2 regions of the Brevibacillus sp. NPDC058079 genome follow, and region 2 is predicted to be linked to the other one. Evidence: riboswitches for the same ligand, from Rfam matches in the RefSeq annotation. Region 2 holds a riboswitch; the other holds the start of a gene.
The links. Region 2 has a riboswitch for FMN ahead of ribD (bifunctional diaminohydroxyphosphoribosylaminopyrimidine deaminase/5-amino-6-(5-phosphoribosylamino)uracil reductase RibD). Riboswitches for the same ligand answer to the same signal wherever they lie in the genome.
Positions count from the first base shown of each region.

Region 1: linked by a shared signal. The riboswitch ahead of ACFVS2_RS18180 (ECF transporter S component) and the one ahead of ribD (bifunctional diaminohydroxyphosphoribosylaminopyrimidine deaminase/5-amino-6-(5-phosphoribosylamino)uracil reductase RibD) in region 2 are both predicted to bind FMN.

Region 1 covers NZ_JBHVSO010000006.1:8,119-18,719, reverse strand. The annotation lists gene ACFVS2_RS18210 (hypothetical protein) at 1-19, opposite strand, end outside; gene ACFVS2_RS18205 (glutamate-1-semialdehyde 2,1-aminomutase) at 99-1,385, opposite strand; gene ACFVS2_RS18200 (protein phosphatase 2C domain-containing protein) at 1,551-2,393, shown strand; gene ACFVS2_RS18195 (ABC transporter ATP-binding protein) at 2,483-3,493, shown strand; gene ACFVS2_RS18190 (ABC transporter permease) at 3,486-4,280, shown strand; gene ACFVS2_RS18185 (ABC transporter permease) at 4,284-5,081, shown strand; FMN riboswitch at 5,440-5,594, shown strand; gene ACFVS2_RS18180 (ECF transporter S component) at 5,828-6,439, shown strand; gene proS (proline--tRNA ligase) at 6,753-8,219, shown strand; gene ACFVS2_RS18170 (HAD family hydrolase) at 8,272-8,910, opposite strand; gene ACFVS2_RS18165 (winged helix-turn-helix domain-containing protein) at 8,974-9,591, opposite strand; gene bcp (thioredoxin-dependent thiol peroxidase) at 9,748-10,218, shown strand; gene ACFVS2_RS18155 (M42 family metallopeptidase) at 10,261-10,601, shown strand, end outside.
Region 2 covers NZ_JBHVSO010000004.1:217,474-228,074, forward strand. The annotation lists gene ACFVS2_RS14255 (aldehyde dehydrogenase family protein) at 1-132, shown strand, start outside; gene ACFVS2_RS14260 (Ger(x)C family spore germination protein) at 156-1,274, opposite strand; gene ACFVS2_RS14265 (GerAB/ArcD/ProY family transporter) at 1,271-2,359, opposite strand; gene ACFVS2_RS14270 (spore germination protein) at 2,364-3,842, opposite strand; gene ribH (6,7-dimethyl-8-ribityllumazine synthase) at 3,969-4,433, opposite strand; gene ACFVS2_RS14280 (bifunctional 3,4-dihydroxy-2-butanone-4-phosphate synthase/GTP cyclohydrolase II) at 4,449-5,648, opposite strand; gene ACFVS2_RS14285 (riboflavin synthase) at 5,665-6,321, opposite strand; gene ribD (bifunctional diaminohydroxyphosphoribosylaminopyrimidine deaminase/5-amino-6-(5-phosphoribosylamino)uracil reductase RibD) at 6,341-7,447, opposite strand; FMN riboswitch at 7,580-7,724, opposite strand; FMN riboswitch at 7,837-7,985, opposite strand; gene ACFVS2_RS14295 (HAD family hydrolase) at 8,052-8,720, opposite strand; gene ACFVS2_RS14300 (c-type cytochrome) at 8,866-9,798, opposite strand; gene ACFVS2_RS14305 (sigma-54-dependent transcriptional regulator) at 9,957-10,601, opposite strand, start outside.

The DNA of each region.
Region 1 (10,601 bases), on a different contig from region 2:
ATTTTTCACCTTTGGACACCGAAATATCCTCCTCGAAAACATAATCGCGAACAGGCTTATTATTTCCTTGGACGGATGCGAAAGGACGTGGGAATGGTTTACAGCTGAGAAAAGGCGCGGTCTACAGCTGCGATGGTGTATTGAATGTCTTCTTCTGTATGAGCTGTCGTCACGAACCAAGCTTCATATTTAGATGGTGCCAGGCATACACCTTCATTCAGCATCAGCTGGAAGAAGCGGGCAAAAATTTCTCCATTCGCTTTCTGAGCTGCATCATAATCATGAACAGGCTCGTCCGTAAAGTAAACTGCCAATGCCCCTTTTACACGATTGAGCTGGATGGTTACGCCGTGTTTGTTTGCCGCTTCGATGATTCCGTTCGCAAGCATGGCACCCAATCGTTCGAATTCATCGTACACGCCCGGCTGCTTCAATACTTCCAGGCAAGCAATTCCCGCACGGATGGAAGCAGGATTACCAGCCATTGTTCCTGCTTGATACGCAGGTCCGAGTGGGGCGACTTGCTCCATGATTTCCCGACGTCCGCCATAAGCGCCTATTGGCAGACCGCCACCGATAATTTTGCCCAATGCAGTCAGATCAGGCTCGACTCCGAGGAGGTTTTGTGCTCCACCATAGCTGAAGCGGAAGGCCGTAATCACTTCATCGTAGACAACAAGCGCGCCTGCTTCGTGAGTGATGCGGTTAACCTCTTCCAGGAAGCCAGGCTCAGGTGCCACGATACCGAAGTTGCCGACAATCGGCTCAACGAGGACGCAAGCCGTTTCGCTTCCCCATTTGCTCATAGCTTCTGCGTATGCTTCGATATTATTAAAAGGTACGGTAATGACTTCGCTGGCAATGCTTTGTGGAATACCTGCACTGTCCGGAATCCCCAAGGTAGATGGTCCGGAGCCGGCAGCAACGAGCACTAAATCAGAGTGGCCGTGGTAGCAGCCTGCGAATTTGATGATTTTGACACGACCGGTATAGGCACGTGCTACACGAATGCAGGTCATGACTGCTTCTGTACCGGAGTTATTGAAACGAATGCGCTCCATCGAAGGGATTGCTTCGCGGATCATGTTTGCGAAGGTAATTTCCCATGGAGTAGGAGTACCGTACAGGGTTCCGTTGGCAGCTGCTTCGCAAATCGCTTTGGTCACATGTGGATGTGCATGGCCAGTAATGATGGGGCCATATGCTGCTAAATAGTCAATATATCGATTGCCGTCCACGTCCCAGAAATACGCGCCCTGGGCACGTTCCATCGTTACGGGTGCTCCCCCGCCTACAGCCTTGAAAGAGCGGGAAGGGCTGTTCACCCCGCCTAGAATGACGTCGAGTGCTTCCTCGTGCAGTTGCGCGGATCGTTCACGTTTCATGCATATTCCCTCTTTTCTGTTGGAACTACCTCTTTTGGAAAAAGTCCTTCATTATCTTACCACAGCTGTTCAACAACTGGATATGAACGGAGAGCTATAGATGAAGAAAAGGAAAAATGATACAATTTTCAAGCAAATCACTCCATGGGTAAAGGCGGGGTCATCATGAAACTTGAGTGCATCTCCATGAAAGGAAGCGGCAAAAGCAATGAGGACGCCTATGTGATTCAGCAGGTCAAGCATGTGTATGCGGTCATCGACGGCATTACGTCGCTGATCCCGTATGAGAACGCAGCAGGACAGACAGGTGGAGCTATCGCTGCAGAGCTCGTAAAAAAGCAGCTGGAAGCAATGCCGGAGGATGTAGCTTTGCACGATTATTTGGAGACGATAAACGAAGCACTTCAGGAGCATATGCAGCAAAGCGGCATCGATCTTAAGAAAAAGGAAGCATTGTGGGGAGCGGCCTGTGCAGTCGTCCGTGTAGGAGATGCCCATATCGAGTACGCGCAGTTGGGAGATTGCATGATATTTGTCGTTTATGATGATGAGACTGTGCGACCCCTGACACATACGCAAGTCAGCCATTTGGAACAGGCAGCCTTGGCGAAGTGGGAAGAAGGAATCAAAGAAGGATTGTGTACCCGAACAGAGCTGTACGAACGATGTATGGACATCCTGATCCATAACCGCTATCAGGCGAATGGACCAGGAGGCTATGGCGTATTGAATGGCGATGTTGCCTGTCGGGATTTTATCGAGTATGGACGCATCAATCGAGTTGGCGTGAAGGCATTGGTGCTGGCAACGGATGGTCTTTTCATGCCGAGAGCTTTAGGTGAAGCACAGCCGAAGTGGGAAGAGACGGTCCTGCCAATCGTACATAAAGGGCTGCAACGTTATACAGACGATCTCATCTCTCTGGAAAACAAAGATCCCGAATGCATACGCTATATCCGCTTCAAAAAGTCAGACGACAAAACGGGAATGATCCTTAATCTTCATTAACAGTTTGGTGCAGTTTGCCTTTTGCACAAATCGATTGGCTCATATACACTACAAATGGTATTTAAGCGAAGAAAAAAGGACGGTTTTCCATGATTCAAGTAAATCATTTACAAAAGGATTTCCGCATCCATCAGTCCAGACCGGGCCTTGGTGGTGCTTTTCGTGATTTGTTTAGTCGGGAGTACAAGACGGTAAATGCGGTGGATGACCTTTCCTTTACAGTAGAGGAAGGGGAAATGTTCGCGCTGATTGGGGAAAATGGTGCCGGAAAATCGACCACGATCAAGATGCTGACAGGTATCTTGACCCCGAGCGACGGTGAAATCGTCATTAACGGCTATGTGCCTTTCAAGCAGCGTGAAGAGTATGTTCGATCCATCGGAGTTGTTTTCGGGCAGCGCTCTCAGCTTTGGTGGGACCTATCTCCGCTAGAGTCCTTCCGTCTGTTGAAAAGTGTTTATAAGGTTGACGATGCAGAAGGAGAAAAGTGGCTGGAGCGTTTGATTGAGGAGCTGGATATTTCTCCGTTCGTCAGTCAGCCAGTACGCAAGTTGAGTCTCGGACAACGGATGCGCTGTGAAGTGGCAGCTTCATTGATTCATAAGCCACGTCTACTGTTTCTCGATGAACCGACAGTTGGACTCGATGTGCTCGTTAAGCAAAAAATCCGTGAGTTTCTCCGCAATCTGAATGAGACGGAAAATATGACGATCTTGTTGACGACTCACGATGTGTCAGACATCGAAGCACTCTGTAAACGCGTGCTTGTCATGGACAAAGGGAAGCTGATCTTCGATGGCTTGCTGAATGACCTCAAGGAAAAATGGGGCAATGGCACAGAGGTGTCCTTCCAAATGAAAAAGCGCACTTCAACAGCCGCACTTCGTCAGGCATTGGGAGAGATGCCTTGTGAGATCAAGCAAATCAATGATTTTACCCTTAGTGTAAAAGTAGCGCGAAGTCAGGAAATGCTGCCCTTTGTTTTGTCGACAGTCATGTCATCGTTTGAAGTCAGCGATGTGAAAATTGAGGAGACGAGCACAGAGGATATCGTTCGCAACATTTATTCCTCAGACCAAGAGGTAGCTAGCCATGCGTAAGCTTTATATGGAACTCATCCGCATGAGGTTTTTGACGATGCTTGCCTATCGTGTGAACTATTACAGCGGGATCATTATCTACGCGATTAACATCGGTGCGTACTACTTTTTATGGGGAGCAATCTACGGAGGCCAGCAGCAGCTGGGCGGGCTTACGGTGGAACAGATGACTTCCTACGTTGCGATTGCTTGGATGTCGCGGGCGTTTTATTTTAACAACATCGATACAGAAATAGCCCAGGACGTCCGAGAAGGCAAGGTCGCGATCGAAATGATACGCCCTTATAATTACTTGTCCGTGAAAACGGCGCAGGCGTTTGGGGAAGGGATCTTTCGCTTTCTCTTTTTCGCGGGTCCAGGGATCTTCCTTATCAGCCTGATCATTCCATTCAGCTTCCCGGCGACAGCGACTGGATGGGGGCTTTATTTGATCAGCTTGATGTGTGCGTTTTTGATCAATACACAAATCAATCTGGTAACAGGCTTGCTGACTTTCTTTCTGTTCCGAAACGATGGCATGATGCGAGCCAAGCGGGTCGTGGTGGATCTGTTGTCTGGTCTCGTGCTGCCGATCAGCTTTTTCCCGGGCTGGGCGCAAACGGTAATGGGTTATCTCCCATTTCAGGCGGTCAACTACTATCCGAGCCTGATCTTCACAGGTGCGATTACAACGGAGCGTTCCTGGGAATTGATCGGTTTTCAGGTCATTTGGATGTTTGTCATACTGGTTCCCATCTTGGTGATGTGGCGTCTTGCCCGCAACAAGCTGGTTGTGCAAGGAGGGTAGAGCATGCAAAACATGAGACATATTTTCAGTATTTTTGCCGACTACCTGAGTCAGTATTTCAAGACGAGACTTGCCTATCGAACGGATTTTATCGGGGATTTTGTGTCCAATCTGGTTTCTGAGTTGATCAATCTGGTCTTTATTATTGTCGTGTTCACGCATGTTCCGCTTATGGGGGATTGGACGCGTGACGAGATTATCTTTATCTATGGTTTCTTTTTGGTTCCATACGCGTTGTTCTCGATGTTCTTCGGTTTTTGGGACTTCAACGAAAGGTATATCATCCGGGGCGAGATGGATCGCATCCTGACGAGACCGATTCACAATCTGGCACAGGTGTGTCTCGAGTCGATTGCACCAGACCGTATTTTTGGAGTCATAACCGGGATCATCATCATGGGGTATGCTGCCATTCAACTCGATTTGTCGTTTTACTGGTACGACGTGTTCATCTTTATCGGGCTCTCGATCAGCGGGGCACTGATATACGGTGGCGTGTATACTGCGATTGCTGCGGTTAGCTTCTTTTCCGACTCGCGGACAGGGATTGCCCCGATGATTTACAACATCCAGCAATATGGGCGCTATCCGGTAGACGTGTACAACAAGGCGATTCGCTTTGTGCTCACCTACGTGCTGCCGTTTGCCTTCGTGGGTGTTTATCCAGCGGCTTACTTTTTGCGCAAGGAAGTCTGGTACACATATGCGGCAATGACGCCGGTAGTGGCTGTTATTTTCTTCGGGATTGGGCTGTTAGTCTGGAACTGGGGAGTCACGAAATATCGGGGAGCGGGTTCATAGGGGCGTATTGATACAAATAGCGATTCTTGATGATTTATAATCCAAAGTCGTTGTGGTAATATTGGATGTAACGAGATCTAAAAGCATAAAGTAAAAAAAGACCGTCCCGGCTGCAACCGAAACGGTCGATACAATAGGCGCTTCCCGCAAAGGGGTGCGGCTCAATACTATGTTGTGAAATAGACCGCAGAGCTGTCAACTCAAGAGCGGTCTATTTCTTTTTGGTCAAGGTAACAACCAAGCTGATCACCTTTATCCCTACTAAACAAATAGGAAAAATAAACAAAAAGTGTCGAGCTGGCAGTTTCCTCTATTGTCAAATCAAAAAACAGCAGTATAATATGCTGTATACAACTACACATTCCTTCGGGGCAGGGTGAAATTCCCGACCGGCGGTGATCATGCTTTATGCATGTTAAGCCCGCGAGCCTCCCGAGCTGAAAGTAGCGACGGAGTGCAGGATCTGGTGTGATTCCAGAGCCGACAGTACAGTCTGGATGGGAGAAGGATGACGACAGTACGTTTATCACACGTGCTTGTTTGCCTGTGCAAACGGGATGAGAACGTAGAGGCCAGCCCTCTAGTTTCTTGTACCTTTTATTTGTGCATGGTTTGTCATACGCTTGCAAATGCCCTGTGGAACTTATAGCCACAGGGTTTATTCTGTTTGTGTAACAAGACGTGTGAGCTTACAACGACTGTTGCCATTCCTCAAGAAGGAGTAGAAAAATGAGGAGATGGTAAACATGAAAGAAACAGCGCTGCATTCTTCGCGCACACGTGCAACCCAAAAGCTGGTGACGATTCCCATGCTGGCGGCCGTTGCATTTATTCTGCAGTATCTCGAGGTTCCTGTTCCGCTGATGCCAAGCTTTTTGAAGCTCGACTTCAGTACACTCCCGGCATTGATCGGGGGACTCATGTACGGACCAGTAGCCGGCGTTATTATCGAGGTACTGAAAAATACACTGCATATGCTCTTCAAAAATACAGACGGTCTTTTGATCGGTGAACTCGCAAACGTCGTAGCAGGATCAAGCTTTATTTTTGCGGCTGTCTACATGCAGCGTCTGGGCCAAGGCAAAAAAGGCTTCCTGACTGGTCTCGCTCTGGGAACGATTTTGATGACGATTGTCATGGCTGTGGCAAATGCTTATGTGCTGTTGCCTGCGTACGCTGTGCTTTATCAAATGCCGATTGAACAGCTCTTGACCATGTTCAATGCGACAAGTATCTGGTCATTGGTACTGTACGGAATCGTCCCATTCAATCTCTTCAAAGGTGTTATGATTTCAGTGGTTGCGTATCCGATCTACGTGAAGCTCGGCTCAAGAATCGCTGCGCGTACCAACAATTGACAACCACGATGTGACTCGCTAATATGTTTAGTTAATAGATAGTCACAAAAGGCTATGAAAGGACCCGCAGCTATTCCCACGTGACAGAGAGTCGGCCCTAGTCTGGAAGGCTGATACGTAAAGGATAACTGCACCCCATCCTGAAGCCGCTGGTGAAGAGCTTAGCCGGATGCCCACCGTTATCGGGTTATCGAGAGGACTATGGCGTATGCTGTAGTCAATCAGGGTGGTACCGCGGAAGTTGATCCTCCGTCCCTTTTTGGGATGGGGGATTTTTTGCATTTTACGTAAGAACAAAAAGGAGCGTAGACGGATGAAAGAGGACAAAGCGTTTGTAAAAGAAATTACACCGCAATCGGAGGATTTTTCGCGTTGGTACATCGATGCCATCAAAAAGGCGGATTTGATGGACTACACACCGGTACGCGGCTGCATCGTGTTCAAGCCGGATGGCTTTGAGCTATGGGAGCGAATTCAAGAGGCGATGAATAAACGTTTCAAGGAGACAGGGCATCGCAATGCCTATTTCCCGATGTTGATCCCCGAGTCCTTCTTTCAAAAAGAAAAAGAGCATATCGAGGGCTTCAATCCAGAGCTGCCTTGGGTAACAGAGGCTGGGGGCGAGCCGTTAGAGGAAAAGCTCGCGCTACGTCCAACCTCCGAGACGATCATTGGACATATGTACAGCCAATGGATTCAGAGCTACCGCGACCTGCCTGTATTAATCAACCAATGGGCAAACGTTTTTCGTTGGGAAAAGCGGACGATGCCGTTCTTGCGGACATCAGAATTTCTCTGGCAGGAAGGCCACACGGCACATGCGACAGAGGAGGAAGCTCGTCAGGAAACGATGCAAATGCTGGAGATTTACCGAGAGGTCGTCGAGCAGGAGCTGGCCATTCCGGTTTGGAAGGGACAAAAAACACCGAGTGAACGCTTTGCCGGTGCTGTTGACACGTATTCCATTGAAGCGATGATGAAGGATGGCAAAGCAGTGCAAGCGGGCACCTCGCACTATTTGGGCGATAAATTCGCGCGCGGCTTTGAAATTAAGTTTTTGGATCGTGACAATCAGTTCAAGTACGTTCACACCACATCATGGGGAACCTCTACACGACTGATTGGTTCGATGATCATGGTGCATGGCGATGACCGCGGTCTAGTGTTGCCGCCTCGCATGGCTCCGACACAGGTTATTATGATCCCAGTCGGTCCGATGAAGCTGCGCGAGAAAGTCATGGAGGCGTTTGATCCACTTTTTGACGAGATCAAGGCCGCAGGCGTGCGTGTCCGTGCTGATCTTCGTGAAGAAACACCAGGCTGGAAGTTCAATGAGTGGGAAATGCGCGGGGTTCCTCTACGTCTGGAGCTCGGCCCGCGTGACGTGGAAAATGGTCAAGTAATTCTGGCTCGTCGTGATACAGGGGAGAAGGTGACGGTTTCACTTGAAGGTATCGCGCAGACAGTTGTTCAACTGTTGGAAGAGATTCAGCAAAATATGTTCCAAAAAGCACTAGCCTTTCGTGATGAGAACTCACATTTGGGGATCGATACACTGGAGCAGCTATCCGCTCATATTGCAAAAAGCGAGAGCGAAAACAAAACGAGCGGATGGGTGTTAGCCGGCTGGTGTGGGGATGATGCTTGTGAATCGAAGATCAAAGAGGAAACCAAGTTCACTTCTCGCAACATCCCGTTTGAGCCTCCTGTACAAAAGAATGCCTGCATTTGCTGCGGCAAAGAGTCACAGCATAGCGTCTGGTTCGGACGGGCGTATTAATCAAAAAAAGGGTGTGTCCACGCTTCGGCGGCAGGGCACACCCTTTTTTCATCTAGCGCTTGAGTATCCAATCGGTAAAAGCTTGCACATCCGTAAAGTGGTAGTCAGGCTCGGGATCGAATTTTCCCGACTTTTGTGTAACCAAAAGCCAATCCACACCGACTGTTCGCAAACCAGCGGCTCGACCAGCCAACACGTCAGCATCACTGTCACCTACGAAAATGGTTTCCGCAGGCGTAGCGCCTAGTTGTTTCATAGCAGTAAAAATACCTTCTGGATGAGGCTTTGGATGTGTGACCTCATCCCCTGTGATCACGACGGAAAAATACGAATCTAATCCCCATTCTCGAAGGGAGATGTCAGCGCTTTTGCGCCCTTTTCCTGTTACGATTCCCATTTGGATACCTGCTGCGTGAAGTTCGTCGAGCATGCTTCGGATATTTTCAGGATTTTGTACGCGGGAGTGTTCATCTGTGTATACACGAAAAAAATGAGCGAGGGCGTTGTCATGCGCATGTGAGGGAAGCTTGTTTTGCAAAATGCCTGTCTCTGTGGGGCCAAAGAGAGCTACAATCTGCTCGTCGGTATAATGCTCTTGTAAAAACTGCTGAAAGGTAGAGCGAAAAGCGGTGAAGATCAAGGGGAGGGTATCGGCAACTGTGCCGTCGAAATCAAACAAGATCGTCCGCATGGGAGTCCTCCTTTGATTAGAAAATGAAAGAAAACCATCGTATCTGATGGTTTTCTTGGTGACTTACTCATCCGAATCATCAAAAGGATCATCTGAATCATCTGTTGGGTCAGCTGGAGTCAATGGGAACAGGGTGTCGAAAAACTTGAATTTTCGACGGCCAGATTCCTTTTTGAACCCTTTGTACTTTTGTAACAGCTCAGAGATGTCTTCTACAAATTGATTACGTTCCTCTTGACTCAAATAAAATTCAGTCAAATTATAAGCAAACGTATTTTGATACTCTTTCCTAACATCTTGGTCGCTTGCGACGAAGCGATTGAGAGTTCGCATGAGGTCCTTTTCCGTAGTACGAAACGGAGTAAACATGACATCACTTAATTGTTGAGCGTTTTCTTCAATCATCAATTGGAGCTTGACCTGAATGACCTTGGCAACAGGCTCATAATATTTCTCCACAATAGAGCCTTTTACCCGGGTATCCACCTGCTCAAGCAGCCCAACACGCACGAGCTCCTTTACATGGTAATGTAGCCGTGCAGCATTTTCGCCTAGTTCTGTAGCGATTTGTTTGGCCGTTCTGGGCTCCAAATCTTCAAAGAGTTCCAAAATTTTAACCCGTTCCGCTATAGCAAGCGATTTTAGCGCTTCTGGATCTGTTACTTCAAAAAACTCTTTCATGCGAATTCACCATCCAACTGACTAGGCCAAATTTTATTTTTTTTTATTCTATCCTTTTCTGAATCAAAGCGCAACTTGTATGCGGATGAAGTGACTACTAGATTGTGGTAAAATGGGACCAGCGAAAACAGGACATTATTGAGAGGAGGGAAAAGTTTGACGGCAGTAGGACAAGCTGCACCTGCATTTACTTTGCAGGCGAGCGACAATCAGACCATCTCACTTTCCCAATTTCATGGACAAAATGTGGTGCTTTATTTTTATCCGAAGGACCAAACGCCGACATGTACCACAGAAGCATGCGACTTTCGTGACTTCCATTCGGGCTTTGCTGAGCTGAATACAGTTGTTCTCGGGATCAGTCCGGATTCTGTGAAATCGCATGACAAATTTATCGCGAAGCACGAATTGCCTTTTCCACTTCTGGCAGATCCGGATCACCAGGTGGCAGAGGCTTATGGTGTGTGGGCATTGAAAAAAATGTACGGAAGAGAGTACATGGGCATAGAACGCACGACGTTCGTCATCGACGAAGAAGGCAACATTGCAAAAGTGTGGCCAAAGGTAAAGGTCAAAGGACATGTGCAGGAAGTGCTTCAATTTATTAAGGATGAACTTCAATCTTAACGTAACGTTTATTTCGCAATGGGCGAATGGAGGAACATACAGATGAGTGTATCCACGGAATATGTTGTAGAAAGCTTTTGCCAATTGGCGAACATCCCAAGTCCATCCGGCAATACGGAAAAAGTAATGGCCTGGGTTGCACAAGAGTTAGAAAAGCTTGGCGTTTCCTATAAACGGACAAACAAAGGGGCAATCGTGGCAACAGTAGCGGGGGCCAATAACGAAAAGGCAAGACTCTTGACAGCTCACGTCGATACGCTGGGCGCGATGGTAAAAGAAATAAAGAGCAACGGGCGTTTGAAGCTGACCTTGATCGGCGGCTTTGCATTCAATGCGATTGAAGGGGAGCACTGCGCTGTAGAGACTAGCAGCGGTCGTCTTGT
Region 2 (10,601 bases):
AATTGGTATCCGTATACGAAAGATCAGGAGCTCACCTTTATTGGTTTAACGAACCTGTTGTACGGCAAGCTCCAAAACGTAAATCGCCGGACTTTGGGTGCGATCTGGCGCGAATTCAAGCGTCTGTTCTAGCCACACTGGAATACCGTTACTCCTTATTTCAGTGTGCCAAAACCGACTATATCCACATGAACTTTAACGTTTAATTTCGCTTTTTTATAAAGGGCGAGACCCGTTTCGCGCGTCCACTTGCCATAATATTTTTGGCGAATGCTCTCCTCAAGCTGCGCCGGGTCGACCCCTTGCTTTTGAAAACGTACCAGCATATCCACGCTTTCCTTTTTGATTCGTTTCTCAAGCTCTTGAACCATGGTCCGAAATTGAGCCCGCTTCTCCAAATCCTTGCTGCCTGAATAACCCACCAGCATCCCTCTTACCCGAAGCTCGATGTTGATGACAGGCTTTTTCCGGCTGCCTTTGCTTCTTACTTTCGTTTTTGCCCGCACAAAATCGAAGATGACCTTTTCCGTTTGTTTTTTACCTGCCTTCGTCTCTTGCTGGAACTCGAAGCTCATACGGGGCAAGCGTTCTCTACCCAGAAACCCCTGAACCAGCTTCCCCTCTCGCTGTGAGTACATTCCGATCATCCGGTCTACTCGAAAAAGGGCTGCCTTGGTGATCTGAATCTCTCCGTCACTGTGGATGAGATAAGGAACATTAGGGTCCATCGTGTTGCTGGTCATCATAAAAACAAAATCGTGAATGGTCGCAAACGACGAAAAGGCCGTTTCCACTCGCGGACGGAGCAAGTTGTTCAAATACGTGTTGATTTCTGGCCTGTGGTTATAGGTTCCTTTGATGACATCTTTCGCTTTTCCTTTTACGATGGCAATGTATACATTTTCTCCTACAATCGGATTGCGATAAAGATCAAGGATGACTTTTCCGATCCCTACTTTTCGGGCATATTCTTCACTGAACAAAATCACACGCAATTGCGAGAGGGACATGGTTCTCTCTGCTTTTGTCGCGAAATTCAGCATCGCCTCGCTCGTCATCGAGGCATAAGTCGAGTACACCTGTGTGGACTCCTTATTTTTGGAGGGAACTGGTACCGATACGGTGATATCGATCTTTTCACGATCCACATAATCGAAGCCCATAACCCCAATCATCGCCATGTCTTCCAGTGCAGGCCGTTCGAGTTCGCCCCCACACCCGCAAAGGCTGAGCAAGAGGATAACCGTAACAATGAACCTGCTCGCCCTCTTCATGATACATGCTCTCCTCTACCGAACCTCAAGGAATGCAGCAATAACAAAAAAATCGGCCACAAGATCAATCCATAGGCCATATAAACAGTCACCTTGTCATAAATGTAGCGTTGTTTTTCTACAGATAATGGCCCCACAATGAATAGAAACGAAATGATTGTCGGTAAAAGCAGATGCCACAGCCGAGTCTTTTCTGCCATCTCTTCAAGGCCGGTACGGGCAACCCACAAGTATCCCGTGCTCGTACTGAGAATGAGGAAGACCCAAAGGCCAATCCCGAGATTTTCGATCCGCTCCAAAAAAGACAGCTCTACAGCCTTAAACAAATTCAAAACGGGATAAATGAGATTGTCCATTTGCCATTCGGAAAAATAAGCTACACTTGTGATCAAGATCATGACGTACAACAAAACCACAATCCATACCCCAATCAGCACATGCTTGTGTGCCTTGTTCTTCTCTTGGATATATGGGTAGAAAAACAGGACCAATTCATACCCAAGCATGCTCGCGTAAGAATTGTGCACCGTTTCGGCTATACTTCGCCAATCTGTATTAAAAAGAGGAAAAATATGCATCATTCCTCCCTTTTGAAATCCGTACTGCAAAAGAAAAATCATCCAGCCCGTAAAAAAGAACGTTAGCAGGCAAAAACGCGCGATCAATTTAATGCCGCCGTTTGTAATGTAGACCATGACCAATGTCAATCCAAGCAATGGCAGTGTGACTGTCTGATTGCTCAGCATGGAGGTTTGCACCAGCCTAACGTATCCTTCATTGGCGGTAGATACGTTTAGAATGGCGTAGACGATGATCAGGATATTGAAACAGCGTCCCAGCCATTTTCCCAACAGCTTTTCGTGAATCCGAAAAAGATTATCCTCTGGATAGCGACGGCACAAGGCCATCATCGGAATTAGCGTTAAGCTGACGATGCATCCCAGCAAAATCGGAGACCACCACAGATTGTAGCCCATTTTACTTGCATGATGAGCCAGTCCAAGTAAATTAACCCCCACCATCGTATTCATAATCAATCCGATTACCAGGATCGGATTCAGGCTGTGAATTCTCCCTCTATCCATCTCCCTAGTCCTCCCCAACTGGCCGGACATGCTTTTGCTTTGCCCGGGACATGCGGTTGCGATTGACGATAAACCTTAATGGTGCACGTACGAGACTATTCATCAAATCGGTCCATTGACGCGGAACCCCCGGAGCCATGTACGGCGTCCCGAGTGATGTCAGATTGAGCAAGTGTGCGAATAAAAACGCCAGTGCCAGTAGCTGGCCGTACATGCCCAATACACCTGCCATCAAGATGAAACCATAGCGAACGAGCCGAATCGCATTACTCATCAAAAAATTGGGTGGCACAAAAGAAAGCAGTGCCGATACGGAAACAAGGACGATCAAGATATTACTGGCTAACCCCGCTTGTACAGAGGCAGTCCCGATCACAATACCGCCAACGATACCGATTGTCTGTCCGATTTTAGTCGGCATGCGTATCCCCGCTTCCCGCAGGATCTCGATGACGAGCTCAATAATGAGCACCTCGATCACGGGCGGAAAAGGCACCCGACTGCGTGATTCAGACAAAATCGTCAGTAAAGCGGGGGGAAGCATTTCCGGATGATACGTCAAGACAGAGACGTAACTGGATGTGAGCATAATGGTGATAAATAAACCGAAAAAGCGAATCATCCGCAGCAAGCTTGCCGTTGACCATCGATTGTAAAAGTCTTCGGGGCTGCTAAACATCTCCAGAAAGGAAGTCGGGCAGATTGCGGCATCCGGGCTGCCATTCAGCATGATCACGATTCTACCGTCCAACAAAGCTGCTGTTGCATTGTCAGGCCGCCCCGTCAAGCCAAACTGCGGGAACGGAGAGTACGGCTTGTCCTCCAGCATTTGCTTCAATATAGGCATCCCGACAAATCCGTGGTAAATAACATTGTCGATCCTTTTTTTCACACGCTCCACATTTTCCGCGTTCGCGATATTGTCCAAATAAATCACAGCTACCTTGTTCTGCGCCTGGGTGCCAATCGTGTAGCTCGATACTTTCAGATGAGGCGTAGCGAGTCTTCTCCGAATCAAAGACAAATTGATCTCCAGCATTTCAACAAAGGAGTCTTGCGGTCCAAGGACGGTCGCCTCCGTCTCGGATTTCGTAATGGAACGATGCGCGACCTGAAATGTATTCACATGCAGAATGAGATCCCTTTCCAAGAAAAACAAGATGGTATGACCACGTAGCAAGTTACTCATCAACGTCTCCATATCGTCGAGAAGACATTCCTGTGAAAAGGGGAGCGCCTGCATCGGATCTTTACCATCAGAACGCTGCAACGGAAGAAAGACATTCTCATAAATCTGGGACACATCCACCAGCGTATCGAGAAAAAAAACGTGTACCTCTTCGTCATTCATCTTCAATGACAAGCTGCTGAGGTCATCCACGTTTTGCATACATTGTTTTACCATATCCGGTGTAATTTGTTCGATGCGCCGCTTTGCTTGTATGGCCTCTACTTGCGCTCTCCACCAATCAGTCGGCTTCACGCTAGATCCCCCCTTTATTCAGGAAAATCTTTCTTACTTTGACCTGTCCGTGGTGATTTTATCCAAAAAAATAGAAAACGGGAGCCGAAGCCCCAGCTGAAATATCTCGTTCTCCATATGAACTGATTAGGCGAACTGCTTAGATAAATTAGCCATTTCGATCGCTGCCGTTGCTGCTTCCCAGCCTTTGTTGCCTGCTTTTGTTCCCGCTCGCTCGATGGCTTGCTCGATATTGTCTGTCGTCAAAACACCAAAAATAACAGGTATCCCAGTCGATAGAGATAGGGACGCAACTCCTTTTGCGGTCTCATTGCAGACGTAATCGAAGTGTGGAGTGGAGCCACGAATGACAGCTCCCAGTGTAACAACCGCATCATAGCGACCGGATTCCGCCATTTTTTTAGCGATCAACGGAATTTCAAATGCCCCTGGTACCCAAGCCACGTCTACCTGCTCATCTTCTACGCCATGACGCTTCAGGGCATCGAGCGCCCCTCCGACCAGCTTGCTTACGATCAATTCGTTAAAACGTCCTGCCACAATCCCTACACGCAAACCTGTTCCAACCAAATGTCCTTCAAAAGTTTTCATGCTCATTCCCTCTCCTTATCCGTGCAGATGAAGCAGGTGACCCAGCTTCTCTTGTTTTGTTGATAGGTACTGTTTGTTGTGCAGATGCTCCTGCATTTGAAGCGGCACCCGTTCTTCTACTGTTAATCCGTAACCGGTAAGCCCGCGGATTTTTCGTGGATTATTAGTCAAAAGCCGCATGCGTTGCACTCCTAAATCTCGCAAAATTTGCGCACCGATACCGTAATCTCGCAGATCAGCGGCGAATCCTAGCTTTTCATTGGCCTCAACCGTATCCAAGCCTTCCTCCTGCAACTTGTAGGCACGTAGCTTATTAATCAAGCCAATGCCTCTGCCCTCCTGGCGCATGTACAATAAAATGCCACGTCCGTTCGCTTCGATCTGTTCCAATGCAGCGTGTAGCTGTGGACCGCAGTCGCAGCGATGAGAGCCGAAAATATCTCCTGTCAAGCACTCCGAGTGCACGCGGATGAGAATGGGCTCATCCGGTCCGATCTCTCCCTTGATGAGAGCCACATGCTCTTTACCATCCAGCTCGTTCGTATAGGCCGCCATCCGAAAATCACCGTAGGCGGTCGGAAGCTGCACTTCGATTTCCCTTTTCACCATGGATTCCGTCCGCATCCGATACGCTATCAAGTCTGCGATCGTAATCAGCTTAAGATCAAAGCGGCGTGCGATCTCTTGCAATTGCGGCAGACGTGCCATGGAGCCATCCTCGTTCATAATTTCGCAAATGACTCCCGCCGGTATGCCCCCCGCCAAGCGAGCCAAATCAACTGCCGCCTCCGTATGTCCCGCTCTGCGCAATACACCGCCAGACTTCGCGATTAACGGAAAAATATGTCCCGGTCTACGGAAATCTTCTGCGGTCTTTTGATCATCCAGCATCGCCAAGACAGTCTGAGAGCGCTCATGAGCGGATATCCCTGTGTGTGTACTCCCTTCATCGATGGACACGGTAAAAGCCGTTCCTTGCTTGTCTGTATTGGACTTCACCATCGGATGGAGCTCCAAACGAGTTGCGTGCTCTTCTGTCACCGGTACGCAAACGAGTCCCCTTCCATGTGTAACCATGAAGTTGATCATTTCAGGCGTAGCCGCTTCGGCCATGCAGACAAAATCTCCTTCGTTTTCCCGATCCTCATCATCTACCACGATGACCGCCTTGCCCTGACGCAAATCTTCTAATGCTTCTTCTATGCGATGAAACATACTTTCTCCCTCCTTCTCACGCGAAGCCATTTTCCTGCAAAAAGGCTAGACTGAGCCCGCCAGATTTCTCTGTACCGCCATGGTTTTGATAACCTAACAAACGCTCTACATATTTGCCGATGACATCTGTTTCAAGATTCACCAAGTCCCCAGGTCGTCTGTCTGAAAGACTCGTATTCGCCAGCGTATGCGGAATGATTGAAACGGTAAAACCGTTATCGTTTACGTCCACCACGGTGAGACTGATGCCGTCTATGCAAATCGATCCACGGGCAATAACATACTTCAACAGCTGCGGTTTGGCCTCAATCCGAAACACGACAGCATTCGCATTCACCTCTCGTGAAGCAACCATTCCAGTCCCATCTACATGCCCGGAGACGATATGCCCGCCAAAACGGTCCCCCAGCCGCATCGCTCTCTCCAAATTCACTCGCTGTCCGCTGCGTAATTGCCGCAAGCTCGTCTTGTTCATCGTCTCTGGCATCACATCGACGCTAAACTGACGATTCGTATAAGAAGTAACCGTAAGGCAAATGCCATTGACCGAGATACTGTCCCCGAGCTTCACCCCTTCGAGTACCTGCTGTGCGCGGATGACCAGTCGACTCGCCTGCTCGTTCCCTTGAATCGATTCCAACACGCCCACTTCTTCGACCAGTCCCGTGAACATGCTCTCTCCTCCTCACTTGCTACGTCTGATCCTCCCATTGTGGGTACCCGATGATTTGTACATCACCTTTCCCGATCGGTGCGATCGTCACATTTGTCAGCTGTACCGCTTCTCCCATCGTCGCAAAGCCTTGACCACCGAACGGCGAGGGCGCGCCGCTTCCCCCGATCAGCTTTAGCGCGATATGGCTCACGACCTTTTGAATTGCTCTCGCCTGCAAAAAGGAGCCATTGACTTCCTGCCCGCCTTCCACAAGCAACGAGGTAATCCCCAGCTCTCCCAGCGTATCCAGCACCTTTTCCACGCGAATTGGCGCTTCCGTCGTGATGACCTTTACTCCTCTTACCGCAAGCAGCTTCTGCTTTTCCCTTGGTGCTGCATCTGTCGTAAAGATCCATGTCTTCGTATCTGCATTCTGGACGACACGGGCATCCAGCGGCGTCCGTAAATGACTGTCCAAAATCACGCGAACTGGCTGACTTCCAAAACACTGCTCTTCCTGGCGCGCCGTCAACAGTGGGTCATCAGCGAGAATCGTCCCAACCCCAACCAGGATCGCATCGTGCTGCCTGCGCAGTTCATGCACCTCTGCACGAGCCTCTGCTCCAGTAATCCACCGACTGTGTCCCGAGAACGAAGCGATTTTCCCGTCCAATGTGCTGGCCGTCTTTACCGTTACAAATGGACGTCTGGTCTGGATGTAATGGAAAAAGACTTCATTGAGCGCCTTCGCTTCCTCTTCTCTCACGCCCACCGCCACTTCCATCCCTGCTGCCCGCAGCATCTCCATTCCTCTTCCCGCCACTAGTGGATTCGGGTCGAGCGTCGCTACAACGACACGACTTACATCAGCTGCGATCAGCGCCTCTGCACACGGCGGTGTTTTCCCGTAGTGACTGCAAGGCTCCAGCGTCACGTACACGGTCGCGCCTTGCGCTTTTTCCCCAGCCATCCGCAGTGCGTGCACCTCAGCATGGGGCTCTCCTGCCCGCAGATGCGCTCCCATTCCCACGATGATTCCATCCTTCACAATCACAGCTCCGACCATGGGATTCGGGCTGGTTTGGCCTCTTGCCGATCGTGCCAGTTCCAGCGCCAGATCCATGTACTTGCTGTCCTGTTCCATACCGCACTCCTTTCTGTTCCATCATTCCAGCCAAGCACAACGCAAAAAGCCCTTGAAACCTCAGAACGTTTCAGGGCATAGGGAAAGAAGCCTTACCTCATCCGTTTTTCGAAAAAACAAATGAAGAAAGCACAAAATCTTCTTCCATCCGGACTGTACCGTCGGCTCTGGGTTTTCACCAGATCAGTCGCTGTAAGCGTGGTCAGCGAGTCGCGGGCTCAGACGTACGTACGTCATTACCGCCGGTCAGGAATTTCACCTTGCCCTGAAGATTGTCGCTATGAAGTTTTAACGAAAAACAAAAACGCCCATGAATATTATGCTCAGGGCGTTCAGAAAGAAGCCTTGTTTCTACCGTTTTTTGAAAAAACAGCGAAACAGGCCGTTCCAAATACCTTCTCCCATCCGGACTGTACCGTCGGCCTTGGATTTGCACCAAGTCAGTCGCTATCAACTGCTTACGATAGCGAGTCGCGGGCTCAGACGTGCGTTCGTCATTACCGCCGGTCGGGAATTGCACCCTACCCTGAAGGCTGGTATTCAGTTAGGCAAAGTATAGCACATTTTTCACTATTGTCTGTAATCATTTATTGGAGAAGTGCACTTACTCTTGCTCGCACTCTTCGAGGACCGTCAGGAGTTCTTTCAAATCATTTATGTACGCCTTTGGCACAACACCATTTTGCTCCATGTCCTGCTCATTCCCTTGATAGGCAATAAAAGCGACTTGTCCGTCGCAGGCCGCCTTACCATCGATCCACGAATCCCCGATCATCGCCCAAGCCGAAACAGGCCAATCTGGCTTGCGGCTGCGAATAGAGTGAATGCCCGATGGAGATGGCTTCAAGGTCGTCATCTGCTCGCGGGCGACGATTTCGTCAAAGTAGGAGGCGATTCCCGTCTCGTTCAAAGCCTCCTCTGCAGCGGCATACGCGTTGTTGGTTAGGATATACAGCTGATAGCGGTTCTTTAACTCCTCTAGCACTTCTACCGCGTGCTGCTCCAATACAGCTCCATGCATCCCTTCCTTCTCGATCGCGGTTACCGCATCCCACATCGCTTGCTCCAGCTCTATCGTCATCTGCTCCGCTTTTCTCCCGATCTCAATGAGCTGCGATGCGGTATGCTTTTCCCACTCAAGTGTTGGAGAAACGATCCCATTGTCTGCCCATAGCTGAAAAATAGCCCGCTTCATCTCGGTAAAATTGATCCTGGATTGCAGCAAGGTGTTGTCCATATCGAAAATAATGCCTTTTTGAAAGGTTCTGCTCATTTTGTGCCTCCTTTTTTGACAATACGCCATGCTGGTTCAAGAGTTCACCCATGTGGGGGATACTTCCATTTTATCAAAAAGAGGACCATCCCTCAGTCATTTAATAACTTTTGGGACAGCCCTTTTTGGGTTAGGTATTGTGTTCCTATTGCTTCTTCTTGGCGCTGTCTACTTCATACGGTACATCCTTTGGAACTCCACCAGCTGGCCAGTCTTTTGCCTTTTTGGCAAAGTCTGGACGAGGCTTGGACAAAATATAGGCTGCTAGGTCCGCTGCTTCTTGATCTGTTAACGAGCCTTGCTTGATACCGCCCATTTCCCCTAGAGGCATATTGCGTTGAATGTAGCCAGCAGCTTTGGAAATTCGGGCCATACCTGCACCAATATTGAAGGAGTTATCCCCCCATAGCGCTGGTCCAGTGTTTGGTCCTGTTCCTGAACCATCAGCTGCATGGCATTGCAAACACGATTTTTGAAAGAGGGCTTCTCCATTTGCCACATTCGGTTGAGGTACGCTCTTCATATCGTTTTTCTCTATCCACGGGCGCTCTTTAATTCCTACTGGTACATCTGTTGAGATATATGTCAGATAGGCAACCATCGCTCTCATTTCATCGCTGTTGTAAGGCAATGGCTTTCCGTTCATGCTTCGTTGAAAACAACCATTGATGCGATCTTCAATGGTAAGCACTTTGCCTGACCTTGGAATGTACTGGGGATAGACTGCGGTGACACCCGTTAAAGGGGAGGTCGCATCCATTCCGGCATTACCGTGACAGCTGGAGCAGGAGAGCTTATTCCCTGTGTATTCAGGGATCACTGTGCTCGTTTCATTCATTAACTTATGTCCATACTTAATCGATTCTCCCAATGGCCCTTCTGGCACCTTGTCCATACTAGGCGGGGTGTAGGAATCTAGATTGATCGCTCCAGCTGCCCCACTCGCTGTTTTATCTTTGGCCTCACTCGCTGTTGAGGTGGGTTGAGCCGTCGGCTGTGTAGCACAGCCTGCAAAGACCAGCATCGCCACTACCACCATAGACAGCTTCTTCCAGCCTGTCTTCTCTTTTTTTATCATAGGTCTCACTCCTCCATGTTGATCGTGCATTCACTACAGGAGAGTAGCAAGAGGCGTGCCATACGATAAAAGCAGGAAAACGAACGGCTTGACGCTTCCAAACAGCAAGAAAAAGAAAAGACCATGCCAAAATGTCATGGTCAGTACGCGACAAAATGTCACGGTCGCAGCTCGTACTCTTCGATTTTTCGATACAGGTTGCGTACGCTGATCCCTAGCTTCTCAGCTGTCTTGGTCTTGTTCCACTGCAAAACGTCCAGCACATGCTTGATATGTTCTCGCTCTACATTTTTCAGTAAAAATGCCTCTTCCTCCCCAGTTTCTGCTGATAAAAAGAGCTTCCTATCTGACGGGTTGTGAAGTACTGACTGTTCGTGTGGAAAGAGATCCTTGTCGTCAATTTCCTCTCCTTTTGCCAAAACGACAGCACGTTCGATCATATGAGCCAACTCTCGAACATTCCCCGGGAATGAGTAGGCCAAAAGAGCTGCCTGCGCTTTCACAGAAAGCGGTTTGACTGGATACTTACGCTTAAGTCGATTCAAAAAGAAAGCCGACAGTGGCAAAATGTCCTCTCTTCTCTGGGTGAGAGGTGGAATCGTTATATCCATGACATGCAGCCGGAAATAAAGATCGGATCGGAACGTTCCTTCTTCCACTTTCTTTTCCAGGTCGGCATTGGTAGCAGCAATGATACGAACATCCACCTTGTGCAGAATCGGGCTCCCTATTCGGCGAAATTCGCCGGTTTCCAAAAAACGGAGCAGCTTGACCTGCAAAGGAAAAGGCAAGTCCCCTACTTC